One region of the Arthrobacter sp. Y3223151 genome, then DNA from elsewhere that is predicted to be linked to it. Evidence: riboswitches for the same ligand, from Rfam matches in the RefSeq annotation. Region 1 holds a riboswitch; each other region holds the start of a gene.
What was found. A riboswitch is a leader RNA that binds a small molecule or an ion and turns the genes downstream of it on or off. The one in region 1 is predicted to bind S-adenosylmethionine.
Positions count from the first base shown of each region.

Region 1 (10,228 bases):
CCGGACCTCATCTCGATCTGCGCGGGCGGCAATGATGTGATCCGGCCGGGCGGCGACCCGGACGCCCTGGCCGAGAAGTTCGATCGCGCCGTCACCCGGCTGGCAGCGTCGGGAGCCACCATCGTCCTGTTTACCGCGCCCGACATCGGCGATACGCCCGTCATCGGCAGTGTCCGCGGCAAGGCCGCCATCTACAACGAAAACCTGCGCACGGTGGCGGCACGCCATAACGCCGTCGTGGCCGACATGTGGGCGCTGCGCCAGCTGAAGGCACCGCAGATGTGGGCACCGGACAGGCTACATTTCTCCCCGCTGGGGCACCACACCATCGCGGCCATGGTGCTGGACGCCCTCAACGTTGAGCATTCGCTGCAGCCCGAGGCGCCCAAACCGCTGCCGCCCAAGAACTGGCGCACCGCCCGCACCGAGGACCTGGTGTGGGCACGCCAGCACCTGGTCCCGTGGGTCCTGCGCCGGGTCCGCCACCAGTCCTCGGGCGACGGGATCCTGCCCAAGCGGCCGGCCGCCGACCCCTTCTTCGGTCCGGGCATGCCTCCCGGCGCGGCCGGGTAACGGGAGCAACCGGTGCGGCAGCCGAGTCCCCAGGAGGTCCGCCGTCACCGGCTGCGGGCACAGCGGCTGTGGGACAGCCCCGGGGACGACGCCGCCGCCGCCTTGCGCTGGCTGCTCGCCTTCCAGTCCCAGGAATATGCCTATGCCCGCTGGTCGCTGGCCCAGCGCTGCGGCGGACCGGCACGGGACAACGCTGCGGAGGTGGATGCGGCGATCGCCGGCGGACGCATCCTGCGCACGCATGTCCTGCGGCCCACCTGGCACTTTGTGGCCGCCGAGGACCTGCGCTGGCTGATGCTGCTCTCCGGCCCCCGCCTCAAGGCAGGGAACAAGGGCCGGGACCGGCAGCTGGGCCTGGATGAGGCAACGGTGGCGCGCAGCAACGAGGTGCTGGCCGCGGCCGTCGCCGGAGGCCGGCACCTGACCCGGGACGAGCTCGCCGCCCGGCTCGCCCAAGCGGCCCTCCTCAAGGACGACGGCGCGAGGCTGAACGGAGCGACGCTGCGCGGGCAGCGGCTGGGGCATCTGGTGTTCCATGCGGAAATGGACCGGGTGCTGGTGAACGGGCCTCCGCGGACGGCCGCCTCCAGCGCCGTGCAGCAGACGTACGCGGCCTTCGACGAGCGGGTGCCGCCGCTGGCCGCGGACTACGACCGCGACGCGGCGCTGGCCCAACTGACCGGGCGCTACTTCACCAGCCGCGGACCGGCGACCTTAAAGGACTGTTCCGACTGGTCCAAACTGCCCCAGGCGGACCTGAAGCGCGGCCTCGAAGCGGGGGGCGGTGACGGACTGGAACGGTTCGAAACCGAGGGGCAACAGCTCTGGTACTCCCCCGCCGCCGGGACGATCGGCGGTGCCGCCGCGGCGGCGGACGACGGACGCCCGCGGGCTGACCTGATCCAGTGTTACGACGAATACGTCATGGGCTACACCAAGACCCGCGGCTACCTGGGCGGCAGCGCGCCGGCGGCGTTGGGCGGTGAGGTGCCGATCCACGTGCTGCTGCTGGACGGACGGATGGCCGGCAACTGGAGGCACGTCCTGCGGCCCGGCTCCGCCGAGCTGCGGCTTAAACCGCTGCGGGTCTTCACCGCGCCGGAGCGGCAGGCCGTGGGCGTCGCGGTGGAGCGGTACGCGGCCTTCCTGCGGCGGCCGGTATCACTCGACCTGGCCTGACCGCTCCGCTCTACCTGCTCGGGCGCAGCGGTGGGACTCCGCGCGGACGGCGCGCACCGGCGTCGTACTCGGGCCGCCGACACGCAGGCGGGAGGTCAGGCGGGCGCGAAGAACGCCTTGGTCAGTGCCTCGTGCAGCTGGTGGATATCGGTCAGGAAACCGTCGTGGCCCAGCGGCGTTTCGATGGTGTGGACCTTGACTGCCCCGGGCAACGCCTCGGCCAGCTGCCGCGACTGTTCCGGGAAGTACAGGCGATCGGAATCCACCGCGGCGACGAAGAACTGCGTGTCGGTGAGGCCGCCCAGCGACTGCTCCAGCGAGCCCCGGCCCCGGGCAACGTCGTGGCTGATGAGGGCCTCGGTGAGCAGGATGTAGCTGTTGGCGTCGAAGCGCGCGACGAGCTTGTCCGCCTGGTAATCGAGGTAGCTCTCCACGGCATAGCGGCCACGGGCGGACGGCGTGATGCCGCCGTACGGCTGCTCCTCCGCCTGCGGCTTGCGGCCGAACCTGTACTCCAGCTCCGGCTCCGAGCGGTAGTTGATGTGCGCGATGCGCCGGGCGATACCCAGACCCGCCTCGGGCGCGGGACCCCCGTAATAGTCGCCGCCGGCGAAGTGCGGGTCCAGCCGGATGGCCGCGACCTGCGCCTGCGCGAAGGCAATTTGCTCGGCGGTGCTCGCGGCGCCGCACGACAGGACGGCGCACCGGGCGGTGCGCTCCGGGAACGTCGCCGCCCATTCAAGCGCGCGGGCGCCGCCCATCGACCCGCCGAGCACCGTGTGCCAGCGCCGGATGCCCAGCGCGTCGGCCAGCCGTGCCTCGGCCCGGACCGAATCGCGGATCGTGACGAACGGGAAGCGTGACCCCCACGGCGTCCCGTCCGGCGCCGGCGACGAGGGACCGGTGGAACCGTAGCAGCCGCCAATCATGTTGGCGGCCACTACGAAATAGCGCTCCGTGTCGATAGTGGCACCGGGGCCCACCAGATCGTCCCACCAGCCATCCTCGTCCGAGCAGCCGCGGGCGACATGCGTGCTGCCGGTCAGGGCGTGCTGAATCAGGACGGCGTTGGACGCGTCCGCATTCAAGGTGCCCCAGGTTTCAAAGCCGAGGAACACCTCGGGCAGATAGCCGCCGGCTTCCAACTCCAGCGCACCAACCGGCATCCGGCGCAGGATGCCGTCGGTCGCCTGTTCCACCAGTTCCTGCGGTTGCACTATCGTCACGCTGCGCTCTACCTGCTTGCCTAGTCGTCCGCGCCCTTGGCGGCGCGGAAACCGGCCTCCAGGTCGGCGATGATGTCGTTGACGTTCTCGATGCCCACCGACAGGCGGACCAGCCCGTCGGTCACCCCGGCCGCGACCCGCTCCGCGGCCGAGAGCTGGGCATGGGTGGTCGACGCCGGGTGGATCACCAGCGAGCGCACATCGCCCAGGTTGGCCACGTGCGAGTGCAGTTCAAGGCCGTCCACAAAGCGCTTGCCGGCCTCGATGCCGCCCTTGATTTCGAACGCGACGATGGCGCCGGTCCCCTTCGGGCCGTACTTGCGGCCGCGCTCGTACCAGGGGCTGGAGGGCAGGCCGAGGTACGCGACGGAGGCAACGTCGTCGTGCTCTTCCAGGAATTCGGCCACCTTCTGCGCGTTGGCCACATGCCGCTCCACGCGCAGGCTCAGCGTCTCCAGCCCCTGGGCAATCAGGAACGCATTGAACGGCGAGATGGCGGACCCCAGGTCGCGCAGCAACTGCACCCGGGCCTTGAGGATGTAGGCCAGGTTGGCGCCCAAAGCGCCGTTGACGCCGAGGTCGCGGGCAAAGACCAGCCCGTTGTAGGTGTCGTCCGGCGTGTTGAACCCGGGGAACTTCTCCGGGTCGGCGGCGAAATCGAACGTTCCGGCGTCAACGATCACGCCGCCGATCGCCGTCCCGTGGCCGCCGAGGTACTTGGTGGCCGAGTGGAGCACGATGTCGGCCCCCCACTCGATCGGGCGGATCAGGTACGGGGTAGACAAGGTGTTGTCCACGATCAGCGGCACGCCGTTTTCGTGGGCGATGGCGCTGACCGACTCCAGGTCCAGTACGTCCTGGCGCGGGTTGGAGACGACCTCGCCGAAGAACGCCTTGGTATTCGGCTTGACGGCATCGCGCCACTGCTGCAGGTTGTCCGGATCCTCGACGAAGGTGACCTCGATGCCGAACTTGGGCAGCGTGGTGCGCAGCAGGTTGTAGGTGCCGCCGTACAGGCTGGGGCTGGCCACGATGTGGTCGCCGGCCTCGGCCAGGTTGAGGATGGAGAACGTCGACGCGGCCTGGCCCGAGGCCAGCAGCAGGGCGCCGACGCCGCCCTCCAGGTTGGCGATCCGGGTCTCGACCGCTTCCTGGGTGGGATTGCCGATCCTGGTGTAGATGGGCGCCAATTCGGACAGGGCGAACCGGTCGGCCGCGCTCTGCGCGCTGGGGAACACGAACGAGGTGGTCTGGTAGATCGGCAGTGCGCGGGCGCCCGTGGCGGCGTCCGGCTCCTGCCCTGCGTGGATCTGACGGGTTTCAAAGGACCAATCGGCATTGGACATGGTGCAACTCCTTCACTGGAAGGGGCCATCCGGGATCCGGCCGTGCCGGCATGTCTGTCCCGGGTGTGACCCGCGCTTGCGCACCGCCTTGTGGCGGCTGCCTGGTCTTCACCCGGGGCACCCCACCGCGGTTGGAGGGTTGCCGGCCAGCAAACCGGGGTTTTGCGCTGGCACTCATGACCTGCCTCCAGTCTCCGCAGACAGGCCGGCGGCCGCAACAATATGACACCTTATGACTGGGCACCCAGCTCCGGACCGTCTGTCCGACCGTCCGCACTTCAAGCTGCCGGGGCGTGCCGGGCACGGCGGAATTGCTGCCGGGAACGGCGCGCCTTGCACGAGCCGCAAGCTGAGTGACTTAGGTCACCCTAAGTCGAGAGCGGGTTCACAAAGTGCCAAGATAATGCCATGCGCTTCGACCATGTTTCTTATGCTGCTGAACCCGACGGTCTGGCTGCCACCTCAGAGCGGATCGCCAAAGCCCTGGGCATCGACGCCGTCAAGGGCGGGGTTCACCCCCGCTTCGGCACCCGCAATATGATCTTCCCCCTCACCGACCACCATTACCTGGAGGTGGTGGAGGTGCTCGACCACCCCGCTTCCGACAAAGCCCCCTTCGGACAGGCCGTGCGGGCGCGCTCCGAAGCCGGCGGCGGCTGGATGGGCTGGTGCGTGGCGGTCGACGACCTGACCCCGTTCGAAGAACGGCTGGGCCGCCACGCGGTTCCCGGCAACCGCAAGTTCCCGGATGGGCAGGAACTGAGCTGGCAGCAGATCGGGATCAAGGGCCTCATCGCCGACCCGCAGGTGCCCTACATGCTGCGCTGGGATGACGGCACCGAACCGCTGCACCCGTCCAACGCCCGCCCCGCCACGGTGAAGCTGATCGGCCTGACCATCGCCGGCTCTTCCGAGCGCGTGGCGGACTGGCTGGGCACTCCGGTCGACGGCCTGCTGGACGACGTCAAGGTCGCCTGGACGGCACCGAACGGTACGCCGGGCATCCTGTCCGTCCGCTTCGAAACCGCCAACGGGATCGTCGAACTGTAAGTCTTTCAAGGAGGGTCGACGTCGTCGATCGCCTCAGCGGCGCCCGGATCGCAAGACCGGGCGCCGCTTCGCTGCCCGGCCGGTTTCAGGTGCCGATGCCGATGGCCGGCCCCAGCAGCGCGTAGCCGACGAAACCGGCAATATCCAGCAGCGCGTGCGCCACCACCAGCGGCATCACCCGCTTCACCTTCGTATAGGCGTAGCCGAAGACCAGGCCCATGAGGAAGTTCCCGATGCCCGGCCCGATGCCCTGGTAGAGGTGGTAGGTCCCGCGCAGGGCGGCGCTGACGAAGATCGCGGACCAGATGCCCCAGCCGAACTTCGCGAAGCGGTTGAAGAGGTAGCCCACCATGACCACCTCTTCGAGGACCGCATGCCGCAGCGCGGACAGGACCAACACCGGAACCGTCCACCAGTATTCGTCCAGGGCCGCCGGGACAATGGCGGTGGTGATACCCAGGGACCGGCCGGCGGCGTAAACGCCCAGCGTGCCGACACCGATCACCAGCGCGAGCAGGAAGCCCAGGCCGAAGTCCAGCCGCGGCCGGGAGAACGTGAACCCGATCGTGCGGAAGGCCGACCGGCCGGGAGCGGTCATCAAAAACAGCACCAGAGCCACCGGCACCAGCGCAAAGACGATGCCGAGCATTTGGTACACGAAATCGAAGAGCTCCCGCTCGTTCAGCACCGGGTTCAGCGTGGTCGTCTGCGAGGCGAGCGGAGCGCGGGTCATTTTTTCCAGCAGGTTCACGACGGCATAAACCGCCGACTGCCCGAGCGAGAGTCCGAGGACAATCAGTACCTCTGCCCGGTAGTACCTGACCGTGCGCCGCGTGCTTTCGGCGGCGACCTTCTGCTTGTCCATAACCTCCATCTTGCCAACAGAACCGCGGGAGTCATCGGCCGGGGGCGCTTCCGTTCCGTGCGCGGCTCCTCCCGTGGCCCGCGCCCGCGCCGGGGCGACTGCCTGCTACAAGTCCAGCAGCAGGCGCCGGCCCTTGCATCGCGACACGCAGATCATCATGGTGTCCCCGGCCTCGCGCTCGTCGTCGGAGAGCAGCGAGTCACGGTGGTCGATCTCACCACCCAGGACGGGGGTTTCGCAGGTGCCGCAGATTCCCTCCCGGCAGGAATTCAACGGATGGATCCCGACCGCTTCGAGGGCCTGCAGAATCGATTCCCCGGGGCCCACCGGAACCTCGGTGCCGTCGGCCAATTCCACCGTGAAGGCCGAGTCCCCCGCCTCCGCCGGCGCCACGGCCGCCCCGGACGCCGTGAAGCGCTCACAGTGGAAACGTCCGGGGTTGTCCCAACCGTCCGCGATCGATTGAATGACGTTGAGCAGCGGCCCGGGTCCGCAGGCGTAGACGTGCGTTTCCGGCGGCAACTCGTCCAGGAGTCCGGCCAGCGGGTAGAAGCCGCTTTCGTCGTCGGCGTGGATATGGATGTCGCCGTCGAGCGCCTGGATTTCGTCGAGGAACGCCATCGAAGAACGGCTTCGCCCCAGGTAAAGCAGGCGCCAGGGCACCCCGGCTTCGGCAGCTTCGCGGATCATCGGCAGAATCGGGGTGATGCCGATGCCGCCGGCGATGAACACATAGCCGGCGGCGGGAGCCAGAACGAAGTTGTTGCGCGGCCCCCGGATCTGGATCTTGGTACCGGGCTTGAGCATGTCGTGCACGTAGGCGGAGCCGCCGCGGCCCTCCGGCTCGCGCAGGATGCCAAGCCGCCAGGCGGAGCGGTCCGCCCGCCGGGAGCACAGCGAGTACTGGCGCAGGAGGCCGTTGGGCAGGAGCACGTCGACATGTGCCCCCGCGTCCCACTCCGGCAGCTCCTCGCCCAGCGGATGTTCCAGCTGCAGGGAGACCACGCAGTTGGACTCGTGGCTGATCGACCGGACTTCGACGTCGAAAAATTCTTCATTCATGGTGGCACTCACAGGGGTATCAGGCTGCTGCCGGTTCGGCGAGAACGGAGGCCAGGAAGGCCCTGGTGCGTTCGTTTTGCGGATTGGTGATGACGTCCCGGGCTGGCCCCTCTTCCACGACGTGGCCGTCGTCCATGAAGACCACGCGATCGGCGACGTCGCGGGCGAAATTCATTTCATGCGTCACCACCACCATCGTCATGCCGGACATGGCCAGGTCCTTCATCACCTTGAGGACCTCTCCCACCAATTCGGGATCCAGGGCGGACGTGGGCTCGTCGAACAGCATCAGTTTCGGTTCCATGCACAGCGCACGGGCGATCGCCACCCGCTGCTGCTGGCCCCCGGAAAGTTGGCGCGGATACGCATCCGCCTTTTCGCTCAGGCCGACTTTTTCCAGCAGCGAAGTTGCCCTGGCCACGGCTGTCGCCTTCCGCTCCTTCCGGACCAGACGCGGCGCCTCAATGAGGTTTTGCAGGACGGTCATGTGCGGAAACAGGTTGAACTGCTGGAACACCATGCCGACGTCGGAGCGGCTGTGGCAGATATCGTTGTGGCTTTGCTCGTAGAGCCTGTTGCCCTTGAGGTCGTAGCCGACGATCTTCCCGTTAACCCACATCCTCCCGCCGTCGATGACTTCCAGGTGGTTGATGCAGCGCAGGAAGGTGCTCTTCCCGGATCCGGAGGGGCCGATAAGACACACCACCTCGCCCTGCTGGACGTGCAGGTCAATCCCCTTCAGGACAAGGTTGGAGCCGTAGTTCTTGCAGACCCCGTTCGCCTTGACCATCGGTTCGGCACCGTTCGTTGCTGTCATTTCTTGCCGCCTTTCAGGGAGAGTGCGTCATGGGTCGCGAAGAACCGCTTCAGCTGCTGGAACGGCGTCGGCGGCAGGTTTCGCTGGTTGCCGCGGGCGAACCGCCGCTCCAGGTAGTACTGGCCGATGGTGAGGACGGAGGTGATCAGCAGGTACCAGAGGCTGGCGACAATGAGCAGCGGGATGGTCTCGAACGTGCGTGCGTAGATGATCTGCGCCGAGTACAGCAGCTCCGGCACCGAGATCACGCTCACCAGGGCGGTGGTCTTGAGCATGCCGATGGTTTCATTGCCGGTGGGCGGGATGATCACGCGCATCGCCTGCGGCAGCACGATGCGCCGCATCGTCTGAAGCTTGGTGATGCCCAGCGCGCCGGCGGCCTCGGTCTGGCCGTGGTCAACGGAGAGGATGCCGGCCCGGACAATCTCGGACATGTAGGCACCCTGATTCAAGCCGAGGCCGAGGATCGCCGCCGTCATCGGCGTAATGAACTGATTCGCATCAAGGTGGACCCCCGGGATGCCCAGGGTAATGACCGGGTAAAGCGCGGCCAGGTTGAACCAGAACAGCAGCTGCACCAGCACCGGGGTGCCACGGAAGAAGTGCACGTAGGCAAAGGCAGCGCCGCGCACCACGGGATTGACCGACAGCCGCATGACGGCCAGGACCACCCCGAGCACGATGCCAATGGCCATGCTGATGGCGGTGAGTCCCAGCGTGACGAGAATGCCCCGCCCGATGGAGATATCGCGCAGATACATCGCCACCACGTCCCAACCGAAGTTCGGGTTGGTGAAAACGGAGTGCAGCAGCAGTCCGCCGATCAGGAAGATCAGGGCTGCGGCCAGCCACCGGCCGGGGTGCTTGGCCTTGACGATGGTGTAGTCATCGACCGGTGTGGCGACCGGCTCGCTTGGGGCAGTCACGGCAGTCATCAGCTGGTTTCCTCTTTCGCTACTTTGCCTCGAGCACGTCGGCCGAGATCAGCACGGACTTCGGGAAGTCCCACTTGGCGCCGATTTCCTCGTAGTAGCCATCGGCGATGATGCCCTTTACCGCCGCGGTCACGGCTTCCTTCATGCCGTTGTCCTTGGCCAGCGCAACACCGAAGGGCGCGGGATCGTAATCCTCGCCCTCGGCCAGTTCGAACTGTCCCTTGGCTTCCTTGCCCTGGAAGGCCAGCGGCATGCTGTCGGCGATCACCCCATCAACCCGGCCGGACGTCAGCGCCAGGTTGGCGTCCGTCTGCCCGGGGAAGTTTTGGATTTTGATCGCTTCCTTGCCGGCGGCCGTGCATTCCTTGGAGAACTCCGGCAGGTACTCCATCGACTGGATGGATCCCTTCTGGCCGCCGATCTTCTTCCCGCACATGGTCATGGGGTCCATGGAGATGCCGAGCGGATTTCCGGGAGCAACGGCGATGCCCGTGCCGGTGTTGAGGTACTCCACAAAGTCGACGATCTTCTCTCGTTCCGGCGTCACCGAGAAGGCCGACATGGCCATGTCGTACTTCCCGGAGGCCAGGCCCGCCAGGATCGTGTCAAAGGTTGCCGGAACGTGCTCCACTTCCAGTCCCAAGGCCGCGCCGACGGCGTCGGAGAAGTCGACGTCGAAGCCGATCATCGTCTTGTTGTCGGTGTCGTAGTACTCGAAGGGAGCGTAGGTCGGGTCGGAGGCGACCTTCAGCTTCCCGGAGGCCAGGATCTCCTCCGGCAGCAGGTCCCGGGCTGCTTCGTTGACCTCCACGGACGCCGTTGCGGCGCCGGCTGCGGCCGGGGCGGCGGTGCCCCCGGAGCCCGCGGCCGAACCGGAGGCATTCGTGCAGGCGGCCAGGGACAGCGCGGCCAGCAGCACGGTGCCGGTGAGGAGATTGGCACGGACGGCACGGTGACGTGAATGACGCATGGACTTTCCTTTCATGGTCCGGACGGCGTTGTCCGGTTATGGATATCCGCACTGATCAGGAGTCGATCAATGCCTCGGTGCTTCAGTTTCAGGTGCAGGGCGCAGCACGCGGCTCCGTATAAAACCGTGGCCGCGGCAGGAGGGCCGGCGCGCCGTCCCGCCAATCCGCGGGCAGTGCGTTGTGTGGTGCATGCTGCAGGTGGTC
Region 1 is NZ_JBNHGI010000009.1:79,238-89,465, reverse strand. Features, by position in the region: gene AC5RUP_RS12975 (SGNH/GDSL hydrolase family protein) at 1-573, shown strand, start outside; gene AC5RUP_RS12970 (winged helix DNA-binding domain-containing protein) at 586-1,752, shown strand; gene metX (homoserine O-acetyltransferase MetX) at 1,848-2,918, opposite strand; gene AC5RUP_RS12960 (bifunctional o-acetylhomoserine/o-acetylserine sulfhydrylase) at 2,999-4,324, opposite strand; SAM riboswitch class IV at 4,392-4,506, opposite strand; gene AC5RUP_RS12955 (VOC family protein) at 4,733-5,374, shown strand; gene AC5RUP_RS12950 (CPBP family intramembrane glutamic endopeptidase) at 5,460-6,239, opposite strand; gene AC5RUP_RS12945 (PDR/VanB family oxidoreductase) at 6,345-7,301, opposite strand; gene AC5RUP_RS12940 (amino acid ABC transporter ATP-binding protein) at 7,321-8,118, opposite strand; gene AC5RUP_RS12935 (amino acid ABC transporter permease) at 8,115-9,053, opposite strand; gene AC5RUP_RS12930 (ABC transporter substrate-binding protein) at 9,073-10,023, opposite strand.

Region 2 (10,228 bases), on a different contig from region 1:
AAAGTGGGGCTACCGGGCGAAGTGCGTGGGCCTGGCCATCGTGTACGGGGCGATAGCGGTGACTTTCGGCAGCTTTGCCCTGGGCTCCGGCAGCAACAGCAGCGAGAGCTCGCAGGACGCCAGCGCCAAGCTGATGCAGTGGCCGGGCGGTGCCGTTGTGCTGTTCCTGATCGGCGCGGTGATCATCGGGTCCGGCGTCTACTACGTGTTCAAGGGCCTGACCAAGAAGTTCCTGGGCGACCTCAAGCGGCTGCCCCCGGGCAGCACCGGCACGGCCGTGACCTGGCTCGGCATTGTCGGTTTTGTCGGCAAGGGGCTGGCGTTGTTTGTGCTCGGGCTGCTCCTGGCAGTCGCCGCTGTGCAGAACGACCCGCAGGATGTGAAGGGCCTCGACGGCGCCCTGAAGGCGCTGCGTGAGCAGCCGTTTGGTTCGACGGCGCTGTCCGTGGTGGCCGTCGGGCTGATCTGCTACGGGCTGTATCTGGGTGCCCGGGCGCGCTACGCCAAAATGTAGCGCGCCCGGGAGGCCCTACTCCGCGGAGACCGGCGTCAGCACGTCCTTGACCAGCGGATCCTCAGTGGTGTGCAGGTACTCCTCCAGCCGCGGATCCGAGAAGATCTCGATCAGTTTCTTGCTCTCCGCGCTGTCCTTGAACTGGGTGCCGATCACCAGGCGGGAGGCGAATGTCTTCGGGGCCGAAGGGAACAGGATGCCCTTGTCGCGTCCGATCTTGCCGGCGTCGAACTGGGAGACGTAGCCGATCGCGGCATCGACTGAGTCGAGCATTCGCGGCATCGCCAGCAGGTCGGCTTCCTTCAGCTCGAAGCCGCGCGGGTTGCCGGTAACGTCCCGGATTTTTGCCGTTCGCGGCTCCACCGCCGGATCCAGCTCCAGCAGTCCCTCGCGCTGCAGCAGCCACAGCGCCTGGCCCTGGTTGGCGGCGTCGTTGGGCAGCAGCAGCACGGCTCCGCGCGGCAGGTCTTCCACCGAGCCGTAGCGGGTTGAGTAGAGGCCGAAACCCCACTGGTACAGCTCCACCGTCGGCGTCAGTTCCAACCCATTGGCGTCGGCGGACTGCTGCATGTACCACTGGTGCTCGAAGATGGTGGCGTGGAACTGCCCATCGGCCACCGCGCGGTTGGCTTGGACCGGGTCCTGCAGGCCCACTGCCTCGATCTCCACGCCGTAGTCGGGGGCGATTTCCTCGGCGACGAACTTCAGGATCTTCTCCTCCCCCGCCATCGCCGGTTCAAAGTGGACTTTCAGCGGCGAGGTGACCTCGCTGCCGGCAGCCGCGACAGCCGGCCGGGACTGCTGCTGCACCAGCAGCAGTCCCAGGACCAGTGCGACGACGGCGGCAAGGGCGGCAATGCTCCACGGCAGGGCGGTGGTTTGCTTGCGCAGGGTGAAGCCGTGGTCGTGGCCGGACCCGGCGGAAGGGGTGCTCATGATGTAGTGCTCCTGTTGGTCAGTTGCTAGGGGCGCAGCAGCGCGCGGGAGATTCGGTCGCCGGCAAACTGCACCAGCTGCACCGTGATGATCAGGACAACGATGGTGGCCGCCATGACATGGGTGTCGAACCGTTGGTAGCCGTAGGTGACGGCCAGGTAGCCGATGCCGCCAGCGCCGATGGTTCCGGCGATCGCCGAGTATTCGATCATCGAAATAGTGTTGAGCGTGACCGCAGACGTAAGGCCGGGCAGGGCCTCGCGCAACTGCGTCTGGCGGATGATCTGCCCGGTGGAACTGCCCGTGACCAGCCCGACGGCCATGTTCTCGCGCGGCAGATCGTTGAGTGCGTTCTGCACCAGCCTGGCGAAGAACGGAATGCCGGCCAGTGTCATCGGGACCACGGCTGCCGCGATGCCGATGGTCGTTCCGGTAACCCACTTGGTCAGCGGGATGATGGCGGCCATCAGCACCAGGAACGGGAGCGAGCGGCCGATGTTGACGAGCCAGCTGAGCGTGCCGTGCAGGCGCGGCCGCGGGAACAGGCCGCGGCCGTCCGTGTTGTACAGCAGCACGCCTGTGGCGCCGCCGACCAGGATCACCATGAGCATCACGATGCCGACCATCGCCCAGGTTTCGCCGTAGGCCGGCAGCAGCAGCGCGGGCAGGTCAGCCCACGGCGTGTCCAGCCCGACGGCGGCGGTTTCTGCCGGCTTCATGCGCGCACCCCGATTTTCTCGTTCCTTGCGTCTTCCTTCACGTCCGACGGCGGCATTGCCCCCGCGTCCGCGGCACGGTAGCGTGCCTCTGCGGTGAGGCCCAGGCTGGCCAGGTAGGCGCGGACATCGGCCTCCGGACGGCCGGCAATCCCGATGTCGGCACGGCCCAGCACCGCTTCGCCGTGGGCTTCCACCGAACCGCCGAGCAGCGCCACGCGTACACCGAGGCCGGTGGACAGGCGGGACATCCACTCCGGGTCCACCGGCCCGTGCCGGTACGAGACGGACAGCGCGTAGTCGAAGCCGGCCGGCAGCGGGAGGGCGCGGATTGGCAGCAGTTGGCGGCCGGCGGCGGAGGCCGGATCGGCCACCAGGGCGCCGATCGGCCCGTACTCCGCCACGCGACCGCCGGCGAGCACGGCCACCTGGTCGGCGACGTGGCGCACCACGTCCATCTCGTGGGTGATCAGGATGACCGACAGCCCCAGTTCGGTGCGCACGTCGTCCAGCAGGTCCAGGATCTGCTGCGTGGATTCCGGGTCCAGGCCCGACGTCGATTCGTCGGAGAGCAGGATCCGGGGGCGAAGTGCCAGCGCCCGGGCGATGCCGACCCGTTGCTTCTGGCCGCCGGACAGCTGGCCGGGGTAGGCGCCGGCCTTCTGCAGCAGGCCCACCCGGTCCAGCAGTTCGGCCACGCGGTCCTCCATCTGCGAGTGCACCACGCCCAGGTTGCGCAGCGGCAGCGCCACGTTCTCCGCCACCGTCATCCGGCGCAGCAGCGCCGAGTGTTGGAAGATCGTGCCGATGGCGCGGCGTTCGCCGCGCAAGGCCCGCCCGGACAGGGCGGAGAGGTCACGGCCGTCCACCAGCACCTGGCCGGAGGTCGGTTTCTCCAGCAGGGAGATGCAGTGGGAGAGGGTCGTCTTGCCGGCGCCGGACGGGCCGACGACGGCGGTGATCGCCCCCTGCTCGATGGTGAGGTCGATGCCCTTGAGCACCTCGACCGTCCCGCGTCGTGTGTCGTAGCTCTTGTGCAGATTGCGGATTTCAATCATTGCGGGCCACCCGCGGCATAACTTTTCATGCTGCTCCTGAAGGTCAGGGAGCCCCGGGGCACAGCCGATCACGGCGCGCCGGCATGGCGCGGCCGGTTCCGGTCCGCCCGGGTTCTCCATCGGTTCTGGCGTTAGCACCGTGCGGCATTTGCCGGGGTTGCTGCGGCGTCATCGAGCCAGATCTCTCGGCCGCTCTGGATGGTTCTTGCCGACGGCGGTGCCCGCCCCCCTGAAGGGGCGGCGCACCGGCGTCGTTGTTCAGATGGTTCTGCTGTGCCTACACCCGGTGGGCCAGCGCGTTCTGCAGGCGGAAGCCGGCGGCCCGGTGGTTCTCCGGCAGCTTGTCGCCGCGGCCGAAGAGCTTGTTGCGCAGGGTCCCCGGCGCGTACTCCGTGGGGTAGGCGCCCAGCTTCTGCAGCTCCGGCACGACGAATTCCACGATGTCCTCGAAGGTGCCCGGGGTGATGGCGTAGGCCAGGTTGAACCCGTCCACGTCGGTCTCGTCGACCCACTCCACGAGCTTGGCGGCCACCTCCGCGCCGGAGCCGACGGTGATCGGGCCGAAACCGCCGACGCCGACCCATTCGGCCAGCTGGCGGATGGTCCACGGCTTGCCGCTGTCGCCGGACGCCTTCTGGAACGTCTCCACCGAGGACTGGATGGCATTGGACTTCACGTTTCCGCCGATCACGTCGTCCGGGCCGTAGGTGGAGAGGTCGATGCCCATCCAGCCGGAGATCAGCGCCAGCGCGCCGTTGATGTCCGCGTAGGACTTGTAGTCCTCGAATTTGGCCTGCGCGGTGGCGGTGTCCGGTCCGGTCACCACGGTCTGCATCGCGTAGATGCGCACGTCGTACCGGTCGCGGCCCGCCGCTTCCACGGCGTCGCGGATCTTCTTCACCGACGCCGCGAGCATCTCCTTGGTCGGGCAGGTCACGAACACCGCCTCGGCGTTTCCGGCGGCGAACTCGGTGCCGCGCTTGGAGGCGCCGGCCTGGAAGATGACCGGGGTGCGCTGCGGGCTCGGCTCGGTGATCGCGATGCCGGGAACCTTGAAGTACTTGCCCTCGTGCCGGATCTCGTGGACCTTGGCCGGGTCGGTGAAGACGCCGGTCTCGACGTCCTTGACCACGGCGTCGTCCTCCCACGAGCCCTCGAGCAGCTTGTAGATGACCTCGAGGTATTCGTCCGCGTGGTTGTACCGCTCGTCGTGCTCCAGCTGGTCTTCCTGGCCCATGTTGCGCGCCGCCGAGGGCAGGTAACCGGTTACCACGTTCCAGCCGACCCGCCCGTTGGTCAGGTGGTCCAGCGTGGCCAGGCGGCGGGCGAACGGGTACGGGTGCTCGTAGGCGGTGCCGGCGGTGAGGCCGAAGCCGAGGTTCTCGGTCACCGCGGCCATGGCCGAGACAAGCATGAACGGATCATTCACCGGGACCTGGGTGCCGGCGCGCAGCGTGGTCTCGTTGGAGGACCCGAACACGTCGTAGGTGCCGAGCACGTCGGCGATGAACAGGCCGTCGAAGAGGCCCTTTTCCAGCACCTTGGCCAAGTGGGTCCAGTAGCCGATGGTGTTGTAGTTGGCGGACTTGTCCTGCGGGTGGCGCCACAGTCCGGGCGACTGGTGGCCCACGCAGTTCATGTCGAAGGCGTTGAAACGAATCTGGCGCCGGGGGTTGGGCTGCGGGTTGTTCACGGTCATGTCAGGCTCCTTTTCTGATGAGAAGAGCCCGCGCCGGTCCTCCGTTGGGCATGCGACTGCCAACGGAAGACCAACGAGAGATCGAGCTTCTCCATCGGTCCTGGCGGTAGCACCTTCCTCAGGGAGGGGGTTGCTGCGGCGTCAACAAGCCAGGTCTCTCGGCCGCTCTGGATGGGTACCCCTCCATTTGACACCCGGGGGCGTCCCGGAGGGAAATGTTCGCCGTCACGCGAGGTAAGAATTACGACGCCGGTGCGCTCGCCCTCACGCGGGGTATGAATTACGACGCCGGTGCGCCCTCCCGCCTCTTCGCCCCCACTATTGCTCCGGATGCGAAGCAGAGCAGGATCAGCACGACGACGGCGATCGCCAGCGGCACGCTGTTGCCCACCAGGGTGGGGAGGTTCTGCAGGATCAGCCCCAGGATCCCCAGCAGCCCGATCAAACCGAGCGCCGGGGCGACGGAGCGCTTCCAGTCCCGGACCGGCGCGCCGGTTCTCCGGAAGAAGACCAGGACGGCGGCGCTGGTCAGCGTCATCAGCACCACGATCCCCAGCGATGCGAAGCCCGCGAACCAAGTGTAGAACTGCACGATCGGGTCCCACCCGGCCACGACCGCGGCCAGCAGGAACAGGGCCACCACCGCGTTGGCCGCTGCGGAGGCCAGATGCGGGGAGCGGTGCCGGGCGTGGGTTGCGGACAGCTTGGCGGGGAAGATGCCCTGCCCGGACAGCTGGAAGAAATAGCGTGACCCGATGTTGTGGAAGGACAGGATGCAGGCGAAGAGGCTGGTTGCCAGCAACACCTGGATCACATGGCTGCTGGCCGTACCCAGATAGAGCGCAGTGGTTTCCGAGAGCAGCGTGCCCGGAGCATCCGTGGCCTTCTGGACAATGCCGGCATCGCCCCAGACGCTGATCAGCAGCCAGCTGGACAGCGCGTAGAAACCGCCCACCACGAGGAGTGCCAGATAGGTGGCCCGCGGGATGGTCTTGTCCGGGTCGCGTGCTTCGTCGCGGAAGACGGCGGTGGCCTCGAAGCCGATGAAGCTCAGGATGGCGAACAGCAGCGCGATTCCGGGCGCCCCCGACAGCACGGTGGACGGGGTGGCGAAACCGGTGGACAGGCCCTCGGGTCCGCCGCCGCCAAAGATGATGAAGGCGTCTAGGACCAGCACGATCAGCACCTCTGCGACCAGCAGCACGGCCAGCACCTTGCCGGAGAGTTCGATGTTGCGGTGCCCCAGCCAAGCGACGGCTGCCAGTGCGGCGGCCGCCCATACCCACCAGGGCAGTTCGGGGCCGCCGTAGGCCCGGACCACTTCGTCAACGGCCGGCGCGAAGAGTCCGTAGACACCCGCCTCCAGGGCGAGATAGGAGAGCAGTGCCACGAAGGCCGCCCCCAGGCCCGCCCGGCGGCCGAGTCCCTTTTGCACGTAGCTGAAGAACGCGCCGGCCGTTGGCACATGCGGTGTCATGGTGGTGAAGCCGACGGCAAACAACAGCAGGATGGCCATGGCCAGCAGGTAGATGAAGGGCAGGCCGGCGCCGTTGCCGCTGGCGATGGCCAGCGGGACGGTTCCGCCGATGACGCCCAGCGGCGACGCGGCGGCCAGCACGATGAGCACGATACTGGCGACGCCCAGCCGGCCGGAGAGCCGCGGTGTGGCTCCGTTGACGGGATCGGCTGGTGGAGCCGCGAGGGTTTGGAGGTTGGAAACAGACATGGTTTGCCTTCCTCCTAGACGGCCGCGGAACGGGCGGCGGGGCTGTGTGGCTGACGGGCTGCGTCACTGTGTGGCTGAAGGGCGGCGTCGGCATTGGCCTCGCCAATCGTCCAGACGAACGGGGGTTCGGCGGCGTTGACCTCCCAGTCGCCGACGATCCGTGACTTGTAGATGAACGGGTTGTGCGTCGCCACGGTGCGGGCGTTGCGCCAGTGCCGGTCCAGCGCCTTGTCAGTGCTGGTGGAGGAAGCACCGAGGGCGTTGAAGAGGGCGCCCGCGGCGTCCGGGACCAGGGTGCTGAGCACTATCTGCGCCCGGCCCGATTCCAGTTCGACGTCGATGTTGGCGGCCTTTTCGACCGCGCCACCGTGCAGCCGCGCCTCGAAAACCCTGTCCAGGCTTCGGGCCACGCTCAGGGTTGTCGCCGTCGCCGCGTAGGACTTGGCGCTGATTTCGCCGACCACTTGCAGGACCTGCGCGTCGTGCCGGACCAGCGGAGCGTTTCCGTGGCCGAACACCCGCTTGCGGTCCCGCACGTTGTCTGCGGCTTCGCTGGTGACGGCCTGGGCGATGCCGGCCAGAGTGACCAGCAGGATGTGCTGGTAGAGGGCCGTCTGGTACGGGAAGCGGTCGGCGAAGGCGGACACGTTGGCGGGGTCCACCACCGCGTCAGTAAACACGGTGGTGCCGCTGCCGGTTAGACGCTGGCCGAAACCGTCCCAGTCGTCGAAGGTTTCTACGCCCGGCGACGTGGTGGAGATGATCACCGAGACATCGGAGCCGTCCGGGCGCTTGGCGGTAACATCGATCCAGTCGGCGAAGATGGTGCCGGTGGTGTAGAACTTGCGGCCGTTCAGCAGCAGTTTGCCGCCGGTCTCGGACAGCACGGTGGCGGTTCCCCCGGCGCCCGGTTCGGTCCAGGCATTGCCGGCCAGCTCGCCGGACGCGAAGCGCCGCAGCCAGGCGCTGCGATCCGAGGTGCGGCCGTGGTGGTACAGGTTCTCCTCCACCAAGGCGATGTGCGAACGCAGCGCCTGCGGAATGTTGCTGTCCGCCGTGGCCAGCTCGATCAGGAGTCGGGTGAACTCTTCCCAGTCCAGCCCGTCGCCGCCGAACTCGGCCGGAATCCGGGCGGCGCCGAAGCCGGCGTCCTTCAGCCAGCCGATCTGGTCAACCGGCAGTTCGCGGGTGAGCTCGCGGCTCAATGCCCCGGCGGCGATGCGCGCGAAGATCGGGCGGTATTTGGCGGCCGCGGCGTCGAAAACCGTGGCGAGGTTGTCGATGGTTTCAGTCATGGTGGTTCTCCTGGGGGTTCGGCGCGTGGGCGCGAGATGGGGCCCGGGTTGAGGGCAGCGCTGATGGGGTTCGGGTTGAAGGCAGCGGTGATGGGGCCTGCGGATTGGGGGGGGGGTGTCCCTATGTTCTTCGTCAAGGGGTCAGGCTGCCTTGAGCTGAGGCGTTTCGTAGAGGGTCATGTCGCGGAGCATGGCGAAGAGGACGTCGCAGCGCCGTCTGGCCAGGGCGATTAGGGCTTGGTTGTGTCGTTTCCCCTCGGCGCGTTTCCGGTCGTAGTAGGCGCGTGAAACCGGGTCCTTCAGTGCCGCGAACGCGGAGAGGAACAAGGCGCGTTTGAGGAATTTGTTTCCCTTCTTCGACGGGTGGTCGCCGCGGATCGAGGTGCCCGATCTCCAAGTCACCGGCGCGAATCCGGAGTAGGAGGCCAGATGTCCTGCGGAGGCGAATTCCTTGCCGACGATCTCGGTGATGATCCGTGCTTCCGTCCTGACACCGACCGCCGGCATGGAGGTCAGGACGAGGTGAAGAGGGTGGGCCTCCACGAGTTCTTCCACCCGGGCCAGCACCTGGGCGCGGGACGTCCGCAGTTGCGCCAGTTGCGCGGCCAACTGCGGCAATACGATGCCGGCCGCGCCGGTGCCGGATACCACCACGGTCTGCTCACCTAACGCCGCGAACACCTCGGCCGCCCAGCGCTTTCCTGCCCGCGGAGCAAACTTGCCCAGCAATGCGGTCACGCGGGCCTGACCGGCCTTTCGCAGGGCATCCGGGGTCGGGTATTTGATCAGCAGTTCCGCCATCGCCGGATGATCCAGATGCGGTCCGACCACCCGCTCCAATGCCGGGTGTATTTGGGTGAGCAGGCCCCGGATCCGGTTCGAAGCTGCCGTGGCCTGCTGCGCCAGGTCATCGTCGAAGCCGCAAAGCATCGACAGCTCCGCAGCCTGCTCATCGGCTAAGGCGATGGCGCGCAGGGTTTGGGGCATGGTCCGGGCAGCCTCGGCGATGATCGCCGCGTCCCGCGCATCGGTTTTCGCCTCGCCCGGGTGCAGGTCCGCGATGCGGCGCATCGCCAGTCCGGGCAGATAACCGACCATGATGCCTTCGGACTGGGCTACGGCGACCGGCAGGGCACCGATCGTGGCCGGTTGATCGACCACCAAAAGCAGGGTCCCGTGCCGTGCGAGGGCGGCGATGATTTCACGCAGTTTCGCCTCGTCCTGGGGCAGCGCCTTGTCCAGCAGTTTCTTGCCGTCGCGGTCGAGGGCGACCGCGTGATGGTTGGTCTTGCCCACGTCAATGCCGATAAAGACATCAACAAGATGGTGCTCTTTGATCACGCCGCCTCCAGACATTAATCCAGTACGAGTGCTGGCATGTCCTGCGGCGGCAGAGTTCGGCATCCACGTTACGGCCGACCTGCCATGGTCAAAGCTTCGGCTGGTCTTGTCCCCATCAGCGATCCTCTGGCGCCTATCGGACCCCGGTGACAACACCCCCCGGATCATGAACGACTGGGGGCAGACATCATGCCGGGGCCGACAGGCCAGCAACCCTGATTCTTGCCTATTCAGGGCTTACGAAGAAGGTAACGGGGGCAGCGGTGGTGACCGCAGATTCGGGCAGCCCTGATGCGGCCTGCGAGTCGCAGCAGTCATGACCGGCCCGCGGGCTGCGGACGGTCAGGAGGTGACCCGCAGGCGCGGGCTGCTCCGCTCAGGTGTAGAGCGAAATCGGTTGGACGTCGCCGAGCAGGTAGTTGGCGCCGACCTCGACCTTCTTGTAGTCGACCGGGTCGTGCAGCGTGTGGGTGCGGATGTTGCGCCAGAAGATGTCCAGCCCGACCTCGGTTTTCGCGGAGGACGAGCCAGTGGTCTCGAAGATGCGGTTCGCCACGTCCACACCCACCTCGGTGGACACAACCTTGAGCCGCGCAATCTCGAGCGCGATGTCCGCCCGGGCTTCCGCGCTCAGCTGCGCGCCGGCGGCAATAACAGCGTCGAACCTGGCGTTCGTTCGGTCGGCCAGGGCTTCCACCGCGGCAACCCGCGAGACCAGCTCGCCGTAAACCCGCTGCGTCAGCGGATCCTGGGCATAGGTCTCCTGCGTGCTGAGGAACCAGGAGTTCCGGCGCGCCAGCGTGATCCGGCGCCCGCGGTCCAGCGCCCCCTGCGCGATGCCCAGGTAGAGGTTGCCGAAGGCCAGCTGGATGTAGGGGGTGACCAGCGTCGAGAAAGGCTCCTCCCCTACCTCGCCGATGATGTCCGCGGCGGTGACCTGCAC
Region 2 is NZ_JBNHGI010000001.1:766,482-776,709, reverse strand. Features, by position in the region: gene AC5RUP_RS03720 (DUF1206 domain-containing protein) at 1-514, shown strand, start outside; gene AC5RUP_RS03715 (MetQ/NlpA family ABC transporter substrate-binding protein) at 530-1,450, opposite strand; gene AC5RUP_RS03710 (methionine ABC transporter permease) at 1,477-2,169, opposite strand; gene AC5RUP_RS03705 (methionine ABC transporter ATP-binding protein) at 2,166-3,224, opposite strand; SAM riboswitch class I at 3,338-3,429, opposite strand; gene AC5RUP_RS03700 (LLM class flavin-dependent oxidoreductase) at 3,502-4,923, opposite strand; SAM riboswitch class I at 5,012-5,101, opposite strand; gene AC5RUP_RS03695 (APC family permease) at 5,204-6,649, opposite strand; gene AC5RUP_RS03690 (acyl-CoA dehydrogenase family protein) at 6,664-7,944, opposite strand; gene AC5RUP_RS03685 (IS110 family RNA-guided transposase) at 8,086-9,300, opposite strand; gene AC5RUP_RS03680 (acyl-CoA dehydrogenase family protein) at 9,662-10,228, opposite strand, start outside.
Region 2: another riboswitch for S-adenosylmethionine. It lies ahead of AC5RUP_RS03700 (LLM class flavin-dependent oxidoreductase); the one in region 1 lies ahead of AC5RUP_RS12960 (bifunctional o-acetylhomoserine/o-acetylserine sulfhydrylase).

Region 3 (10,228 bases), on a different contig from region 1:
CCGTCCAGGGTAACCCGGCCGGCGCCGAAGCTGCCCGCTCGGCTTGAACCTGCCTAGTCCTGACGCAGGGCGCGCACCAGCGAGTCGAACCGCTCGCTGGCGGCCAGGTCCTCGATCAGGACCGACGCCCCGTCCGGCCCGGCCAGCGGGATCCGCCAGTTCGGGTATTCGTCCGCGGTGCCCGGCTGGTTCTGGGTCCGCAGCTCCCCCACCGCGTCAGTGAGCGCAACGCCCAGCAGCACCGACGGGGTCTGCGTGATGAACGCGTGCAGCGCCTCGACGGTGCGTTGTTCGGCGGTGGGGCCGGCGCCGTCGTCGTGCTGTGGGGCGGCCGGAACGCGCGAGCGCACCGTGGAGAGCACTGCCTCTTGGGCTGCCTGGTCCAAAGCCCGTTCCTCCTCCACCGGCCGGTTCAGCAGGCCCAGCGATTCGCGCAACTCCACGTGCTTGCCCGCCAGGTAGCCGGCGGTGGGCGGCAGGTCGTGCGTGGTGACGCTGGTCAGGCAGGAACGGCGGTAGCGCTCGGGTGCGCGGGGGCTGCCGTCCTCGTACTCAAACCGCAGGATGGAGGTGCCCAGGATGCCGCGCTCGGCCAGGTAGTCCTGCACGCCCGGCTCGAACACCCCGAGGTCCTCACCAATGACGACGACGCCGGCCCGTTCCGCTTCCAGGGCGAGGATGCCGATCAAGGCCTCGTGGTCGTAATACACGTAGGCGCCTTCGCCGGGAGGGCTGCCGGCGGGGATCCACCACAGCCGGAACAGACCGAGAATGTGGTCCACGCGGATGCCGCCGGCATGCCGCAGGACGGTCCGCAGCATGTCGCGGTAGGCAACGTAGCCGGATTCGGCCAGGCGTTGCGGATGCCACGGGGGCTGTGACCAGTCCTGGCCCTGCTGGTTGAACATGTCCGGCGGCGCGCCCACGGAGATGCCGGGGGTGAGCACATCCTGCAGCGCCCAGGCATCGGCGCCGGCGGGATGGACGCCGACGGCGAGATCATGCACTATCCCGATGTTCATTCCGGCGTCGAGGGCGCTGCCCTGTGCCGCCTCGAGCTGCTCGTCGCACAGCCACTGCAGCCATTGATGGAACTCGATGCGGTCCTTCAGCTCGCTGCGCTGCGCTTCGACGAACGCGGCATCGGACCACTCGGGAGCCCCGGCCGGAACAGTTTCGGCCATGGCGCACCACAGGGCAAAGCGCTCCAGCCCCTCGCCTTCCTGCGCGCGGAAGGCTTCGAACCGCTGCTGCCGTTCCGCGGACCGGGGCACCGAGAAGACCGTTTCCAGCGCCTGCAGCTTGGCCGCAAACACCGGGTCGCGGTCCAGAATGCCGGCGTCCAGGTTCGCGTCGTGGAAGTTGTTGGCCAGCGGGAAGCCGCGGGCTTCGGGCACGTCCTCGACCCGCAGGTACAGCGGATTGACGAACCGGCGCGTGGAGGGCAGGTAGGGCGAGGGCTCCACCGGCGGTTTCGGCTGGGCCGCGTGCAGCGGGTTGATCAGGACGAACCCCGCCCCCTTCGCGGCGGCCGTCTCGGCGAGGGTGGCCAGGTCATGCAGGTCGCCGATGCCCCAGGAGGACCGCGAGCGCACGGAGTACAGCTGTGCCATCAACCCCCACGTGCGGGGCAGGCGGTCGGCGGTGGTCAGGCGCCGCGGGGTGACCACGAGGGCGCACCGTGCCTGGCTATCGGACGGTTCCGCGGCCGCGCCGGTCCCGGGCTCCACTGTCTCGAATCTTTCCGCGGCCGCGCCGGTTCCGGGCTCCATCGCCTCCGACTGCTCCGCAACCTCCAGCGTGTGCCAACCCAGCGGGATGTCGGCCGGCACCACCGCCGTGAAACGAACAGGCGGAGCATCTTCCGCTTCCTCCGACCCGCCGGCCAGCACCTCGACGGCGCGCCGGGAGCCGTCCTCCAGCAGGATCCGCACCCGCGGACGGACCCCGGGCCGCCCATTGACCGGAACCTCGGTGGCAGTGCCTTGGCGAACGACGACGGCGGGTGGCAGCGTGCGCTGCACCGGTGCCAGCTCAGCGGCCCGGAGGGAAGCCGTGACATCGTCGTCGGTGGCGCAGGGGACGCCCAGCGCGGTGAGGACGGAAACCAGCGTTGCCTCGCTGACTGTTTTCTCGCCCCCATCCCATCCGTGGAAGGTAATGCCAACGCCATGTTTCCCCGCGAGGCGCTGCAGCGCCGAAAGTTCAGCCATAGACCCAATCTACGGTGAACTATCCGGACCCGGGAACGTCCGTCACGCCGGGACGGCCAAGATCGTGGCCCGACGCGCGGCGGGCACCGCCGTCGTGCCGGTCAACCGCAGGCCAGGGGTAACCGCAAGGCGCCCACCCCAAGTCCGAAGGCGCTCAAACCCCCGGACGCAACGCGGCTCAACATTCTTTGCTGCCGCGGCGGTAGGTTGCAAGAATGGACGGGACCATCCCGAGCGGTTGAGAGATCTGGCTCTTTGACACCGCAGCAACCATCCGGACGCCACCGGAAAGGTGCTACCGCCAGAAGCGATGGAGAGAGCGCAAGCAATCTTTGATCCGGACGGTGCCTGCCCGGTGCCGCCAGGAGCGTCATTGCCCGGGAACCCAAGTTTTGAAGGAGCAAGCGCCTGATGGCTGAACGCACATTCGGTTTCCGCACCCGTGCCCTGCACGCCGGCGGCACGCCCGACGCCGAGCACGGTGCCCGGGCCGTACCGATCTACCAGAGCACCTCGTTCGTGTTCAAGGACACCGACGACGCCGCGAACCTCTTCGCGCTGCAGAAGTACGGCAACATCTACTCCCGCATCGGCAACCCCACGGTCGCCGCGTTCGAGGAGCGCATCGCCTCGCTCGAGGGCGGCATCGGCGCGGTGGCCACGTCGTCGGGCATGGCCGCCGAGTTCATCACCTTCGCGGCCCTGGCCGGCGCCGGCGACCACATCGTGGCCTCCTCCAAGCTCTACGGCGGCACCATCACGCAGCTGGACGTGACGCTGCGCCGGTTCGGGGTGGAGACCACCTTCGTCGACTCCAACGATCCGGCCGACTTCGCCGCGGCCATCGGGGAGAACACCAAGGCCGTCTACACGGAGATCGTGGCCAACCCGTCGGGCGACATCGCGGACCTCGCCGGCCTGGCCGCGGTGGCGCACGACGCCGGGATCCCCTTGGTCGTGGACGCCACCTTGAGCACGCCCTACCTGATCCGCCCGATCGAGCACGGCGCGGACATCGTCATCCACTCCGCCACCAAGTTCCTGGGCGGCCACGGCACCACTTTGGGCGGCGTCGTCGTCGAATCCGGCCGTTTTAACTGGGGCAACGGCAAGTTCCCGCAGATGACCGAACCGGTGCCCAGCTACGGCAACGTGTCCTGGTGGGGCAACTTCGGCGAGTACGGCTTCCTCACCAAGCTCCGGTCCGAGCAGCTGCGCGACATCGGCCCGTCGCTGTCCGCGCAGTCCGCGTTCCAGCTGCTGCAGGGCGTGGAAACGCTGGCGCAGCGGATGGACGAGCACCTGGCCAACGCCCGCACCGTGGCCGAGTGGCTGGAAGCCGACGAGCGCGTCTCCTGGGTCAGCTACGCCGGCCTGCCCGCGCACCCGCATTACGAGCGGGGCCGGAAGTACCTGCCCAAGGGCGTGGGCTCCGTGTTCAGCTTCGGCGTCAAGGGCGGCCGCACCGCGGGCCAGAAGTTCATCGAGTCGCTGCAGCTGGCCAGCCACCTGGCCAACATCGGCGACGCCCGGACCTTGGTGCTGCACCCGGGATCGACCACCCACCAGCAGCTCACCGCCGACCAGCTGGTGGCTGCCGGCGTGCCCGAGGACCTGATCCGCATTTCCGTGGGCCTGGAAGACGTGGACGACATTCTCTGGGACCTGGACCAGGCGCTGGCCGCCTCGCAGCAGGCTGGCGCCGAGCACGGCCCGAGCCGGGACCATGAGGACGACACGTTCGACACCTCCGAGTTCGCCTCCCCCAGCTACGCCGGTGAGTCCTGCACGATCCCGGCAGAGCGCGCCGCCCGGACAGAGCCCGGAACGCGTGTAGTCGAGTCCGTGGAGGAACTGATCGAAGCCGAAGAAGGAGCCGCCAAGTGACCGCCACACCAGAACGTACCTGGGTGGGACCGTCCGCCCCGGAGCGGCTGAACATCCTGCGCAACACCAAGTCGATCGCCATTGTCGGCGCCTCGGACAAGCCGAGCCGGGCCAGCTACTTCGTGGCCACCTACCTGCTGTCCAGCTCGCCGTACAAGGTGTACTTCGTGAACCCGGTGGCCAAGGAAATTCTGGGCCAGCCGGTGTACAAGTCGCTGGCCGACCTGCCCGAAGTGCCGGATCTCGTGGACGTGTTCCGCCGGCACGACGACCTGCCCACCGTGCTGGAGGAAACCCTGGCCGTCGGAGCCAAGACCCTCTGGCTGCAGCTGGGCTCCTGGCACGAGGAGGTCGCGGCCGAGGCCGAGGCCGCCGGCCTGAACGTGGTGATGGACCGCTGCGTGAAGATCGAGCACGCCCGATTCCACGGCGGCCTGCACCTGGCCGGTTTCGACACGGGTGTGATCTCCTCCAAGCGGCAGCTGACCGCCTAGGCGGCCCTGGGCGAGGCCCGCCGCCCGCAGCGAAAAGCCCGCCCCTTGTCCCCCGGCCTTCCACGTGGATCCGCCGAAGCAAGGGGCGGGTTTTTCCTGCCCGGAGGTAGGCAGAAAGAGCCTTCAGGATTTCCCCAAGGTCCTCGTCGGATGCTGTGGCCAGCCACACATCACACGACTAGGGGGAGTCACCGTGTTTACTGCACCAACCGATCCACAACCCAGGAGGGGCACCGAACGTGCCCGCAAGGGGAAGCCATCCTTCCCCCAAAAAGTCACGGCCGGGCTCGCCGCGCTGGTGTTGGGCGCGGGCGTACTGCCCTCCGCCCTCGCCCCGGCGGCCTTGGCAGCGCCGGTAGGCCAGGGCCTGACCCTCAACGCCGGGGACATGCGGTTCATCCTTAAGCAGATCAAGATCGCGGAAAACCACGCCACCAAGGAAGACGCCGACGGCAAGCCCGTGCCGGGCCAGCCGCTCCTGGGCCCCGGCCCCAACCAGATAGCCAATCCGCTGCTGCCCTACGGGCTGCGCACCGTGGACGGGTCCGACAACAACCTGGTGCCCAACCAAGGGCACTTCGGCGCGGCCAGCCTGCCCTTCCCGCGACTGGCAGAACCGGAATGGCGGACCACCGCCGGTGGGCAGTCGTACAAGTCGGTCAACGTTCCGATGATCCGGGACGCCGACCCGCGCTTTGTCAGCAACGTCATCGTGGACCAGACCTCCAGCAATCCGGCCGCGATCGCTGCGGCCGGCAAGGCGCACCGGTCGGTGAACGACGGCCCGACGGCGATTCCTTGTGACGCCGATGGCAAGCCCGAAAACTGCGTGCCCGAAGGCGAAACACTTGACATCCCGAATGTCACCACCGACTTTGGGCTCTCGCCGCCATACAACGGCTTTTTTGCCCTGTTCGGCCAGTTCTTCGACCACGGCATCGACTTCACCAAGAAGACCAGCAACGTCGTCATGATGCCGCTGCTACCGGGCGATCCGTTGTACGTGGAGGGCTCACCAACCAACTTCATGATGCTCAACCGGGCGGAGAACCAGCCCGGGCCTGACGGCGTGCTCGGCACGCCGGACGATATCCAGGACGCCACAAACACGGATTCCCCGTGGGTGGACCAGAGCCAGACGTACTCCTCGAACCCGTCCCACCACGTCTTCCTCCGCGAGTACGAGCTGAACGAAAACGGCGATCCGGTCTCGACCGGTGAACTGCTTGAGGGCGGCCCAGGCGGTATGGCGACTTGGGCGGATATCAAGGACCAGGCCGCATCCCTGCTCGGCCTGAAGCTCTCCGATAAGGACGTCGTGAACATCCCGATGCTGGCCACTGACCAGTACGGGCGCTTCCTGCGTGGTCCTAACGGCTTGCCGCAGTACATCACCCAGGACAAGCAGTTCGTGGAAGGAAACCTGGAAGATCCCGTGGCGCCGCCGGCCGATGTCCAGCGGATCGGCATCGCGTTCTTGGACGACATCTCGCACAACGCGGCACCGTTCGACTCGCGGGGCGCGGCCCTGACTGCCGACGGCGACACCGACATCACCCCCACGATCGGCCAGCAGGCCGCAGGCACTTACGACGACGAAATGCTCAACGCGCACTTCGTTGCCGGCGACGGCCGCGTGAACGAGAACATCGGACTCACCGCCGTCCACCAGGTCTTCCACTCGGAGCACAACCGACTGGTCACCTACATGGAAGAACTGCTGACGTCCCTGAACCTGGACCTGAACGAGTGGAAGCTCCCCAACGGCGAATGGAACGGGGAGCGTCTCTTTCAGGCCGCACGGTTCGTCACGGAGATGGAGTACCAGCACATCGTCTTCGAGGACTTCGCGCGGAAGATCCAACCGGGCATCAATCCGTTCAACGTCTTCACTCAGGCGGACACGGGAATCGACCCGGCGATTGAGGCAGAATTCGCCCACGCGACCTACCGGTTCGGACACTCCATGCTGACGGAAACGGTGGACCGGAAGACCAACGGCGGCGCCGATATCGGCCTCCCGCTGCTGGACGCATTCCTGAATCCACCGGCCTACTACGCAAACGGGGACAGCACGATGACCCCCGAACAGGCCGCCGGCGCGATCGCGATGGGCATGACGGACCAGGTGGGCGCCGAACTCGACGAGTTCGTCACCGACACGCTGCGCAACAGCGTTCTCGGCCTGCCCCTGGACCTGGCCGCACTCAACATCGCCCGGGGGCGGGACACGGGCGTTCCGTCGCTGAACAATTTCCGCAAGGATCTGTACGCGAAAACCAGCGAATCGTCCCTGAAGCCCTACAGCAGCTGGGTGGACTTTGGGCAGGCGCTGAAGCATCCGGATTCGGTGGTCAACTTCATGGCCGCTTACGGGACGCACCCCAGCATCACCGAGGCCACGACCATCGATGCCAAGCGCGCCGCGGCGCAGAAGCTCTTCGACATGAGCCCCGACCCGGCGGCGGAAACACCGGCCGACGCCTATGACTTCGTCAACAGCAACGGGGACTGGGAGAACGACGGCGCCGCCTCCAAGACCGGCCTCGACGCGGTCGATCTGTGGGTGGGAGGCCTGGCCGAAGCCCAAAACCTCTTCGGCGGGCTGCTCGGTTCCACCTTCAACTACATCTTCGAACGCCAAATGACGGAACTGCAGGACGGGGACCGGTTGTACTACCTGTCCCGCACCTCGGGCCTGAACCTGCGGACCCAGCTCGAAGGCAACTCCATGGCAGAGCTGGTGATGCGCAATACCGACGCCGCCGCCCTCAAGGCGGATGTCTTCGGCGTCGCAGACTGCGAGTTCGAGATGGGCAATATCGTCCACACCTCGGGCAACAACGTGGCCGATGACCCCGCCTCCGCCTGTGACGAGTCAGCGCTGCTGCTCCGCATGGCCGACGGCACCATCCGCTACCGCGTTTCCAACACCGTGGACCGCCCGGGCCTGAACGCCCAGGCGACCTACAACGGCAGGGACGACACCGACGGCGCCGACGGGACCGACCGGATCTGGGGCGGCGTCGACAATGACACCGTCTGGGGCAACGGCGGTGATGACATCATCGAAGGCAACGACGGCGCGGACACCATCCTGGGCGGCGCCGGCAACGACCGGATCACCGACTCCCACGGGGACGACGTGCTCAAGGGCGGACCGGGCAACGACGCGATCGACGCCGGTCCCGGCCTGGACATCATCATGTCCGGCGAGGGAGACGACTTCTCCAACGGCGGGCTCAACGGTAACGAAACCTTCGCCGGTGAGGGCAATGACCTCATCATCGCCGGCGACGGCCCGGACACCGTGTTTGGCGGCGGCGGTGATGACTGGGCGGAAGGCGGCAACGCAAACGACCTGCTCCAGGGCGACAGCGGCGCACCGTTCTTCGACGACATCAACAACCCCGGCCACGACGTCCTCATCGGCGACAGCGGCGAGGACGACTACGATGCCGAGGGCGGGGACGACATCATGGTCGCTGGCCCGGGCATCGAGCGCAATCACGGCGTTTACGGCTTCGACTGGGTGACCCACGCCCGGTCGGTCGAGGCGGCCGATTCCGATATGCGCATGGTCGTTGTGGAGGGCCCGAACGCCCTCAAGGACCGGTTCCTGCTGGTCGAGGCCCTCTCCGGCTGGGACAAGGACGACGTCCTGCGCGGTGATGACGTCGTTCCGGCCGATCCCGACAACGAGGTCGCCGTGCCCGGACTCACCAATACTCTCGATGCTGAGGGCATCAAGCGGATTACCGGCCTGGCCGACCTGCTGCCCGCCGGTGCCACGGAATTCGGCGCCGGCAACATCATCATCGGCGGTTCCGGTAGTGACCAGATCTGGGGCAACGGCGCGGATGACGTTATCGATGGCGACAAGTGGCTGAACGTGCGTTTGAGCGTACGCGACGCCCAGGGCGCTGAACTGCGCTCTGTCACCAGCCTGAAGAGCATCCAGGCCGACATCATGGCCGGCCGGATCGACCCGGGCAACGTTGCCATCGTCAGGGAAATCCTGAACACCGCGGCTGCCACGGACATCGACACCGCCAACTTCTCCGGCGCATTCGATGAGTACGACATCACCACCGTCGACGGAGTCACAACTGTGGCCCACGTCCGCGGCACCGGAGACGACGGCACCGACACCATCACCAACGTCGAGCGCCTCCGGTTCACCGACCAGACGATTGATCTGACGGACAAGGTAGCCCCCACGGTGACGGACCGCGCGCCGGCTGCCGGAGCTACTAATGTGCCGGTGGACACCAACATCACGGCAACGTTTAGCGAGGCCGTCACCGGGGTCAACGGGACAACGGCGACGTTGACGGCCACGGGAGCAACCGCACCCATCGCCGCCACCGTGACCTACGATCCGGCCACCCGGACGGCGACGCTGGACCCGCAGGCGAACCTGGCGCTCAACAGGGTCTACACGGTTCGGCTCACCAACGGAATCCGGGACGCGGGGCGCAACACCCTCGCCGATACCAGCTGGACGTTCACTACTGTCGGACCGGTTCCGTCGGTCACCGGACGCACCCCGGCGGCGAACGCCACCAACGTGGCGGTCAACAGCAACATCACCGCTACCTTCAACGAACAGGTCACCGGAGTCAACGGCACAACCTTCCGGGTCACCGACTCGGCCGGCCAGGCGGTGGCTGCGACAGTAAGCTACAACCTTTTCACCAGAACGGCCACGCTCAACCCGAATGCCAATCTGCTGAACAACACCACCTACACCGTGACGTTGACGAATGGCATCCGGAATCTGCAGGGCGGTGCCCTTCCGGCAACCACGTGGGATTTCACCACCATCGGGACTGCACCGGTCATCACCGGGCGGACTCCGGCGGCGAACGCCACCAACGTGGCCACCAACAGCAACATCACCGCTACCTTCAGCGAACAGGTCACCGGAGTCAACGGCACCACCTTTCGGGTCACCAACCCGGCCGGCCAGGCAGTGGCTGCAGCAGTAAGCTACAACCTTTTCACCCGGACGGCCACGCTCAACCCGAGTGCCAACCTGCTGACCAACACCACCTACACCGTGGCGTTGACCAATGGCATCCGGGATCTGCAGGGCAACGCCCTTCAGGCGACCACCTGGAACTTCACCACCGCTGCCGCTCCTCGCATCGCAGGACAGGCACCGGGGGCGAACGCCGCCAACGTGGCAGCCAACGGCAACGTCACCGCTACCTTCAGCGAAGCGGTCACCGGAGTCAACGCCAACACCTTCCGGGTCACCAACTCGGCAGGCCAGACAGTGACTGGCGCAGTGAGCTACAACGCTGCAAACCGGACGGCCACCCTCAACCCGAACTCCAACCTGTTGACCGGCCGCACCTACACCGTGCAGTTGACCAATGGCATCAGGAACCTGGCGGGTAACCCGATCACGGCAACCACGTGGAAATTCACCACCGAAGCCGGGCCGTCCATCACCGGACGGACTCCGGCGGTGAACGGCACCAACGTGGCCACCAACCGGAACCTGACGGTGAAGTTCAGCGAACCGGTCAAGGGCGTCAGCGCCAGCACCGTGACGCTGAAGACCTCGGCGGGCAAGCTGGTACCGGCCACCGTCAAGTACGACGCTGCGAAGCGCACGGCCACGGT
Region 3 is NZ_JBNHGI010000001.1:743,997-754,224, reverse strand. Features, by position in the region: gene malQ (4-alpha-glucanotransferase) at 54-2,213, opposite strand; SAM riboswitch class I at 2,436-2,530, shown strand; gene AC5RUP_RS03615 (O-acetylhomoserine aminocarboxypropyltransferase/cysteine synthase family protein) at 2,625-4,100, shown strand; gene AC5RUP_RS03610 (CoA-binding protein) at 4,097-4,594, shown strand; gene AC5RUP_RS03605 (Ig-like domain-containing protein) at 4,788-10,228, shown strand, end outside.
Region 3: another riboswitch for S-adenosylmethionine. It lies ahead of AC5RUP_RS03615 (O-acetylhomoserine aminocarboxypropyltransferase/cysteine synthase family protein); the one in region 1 lies ahead of AC5RUP_RS12960 (bifunctional o-acetylhomoserine/o-acetylserine sulfhydrylase).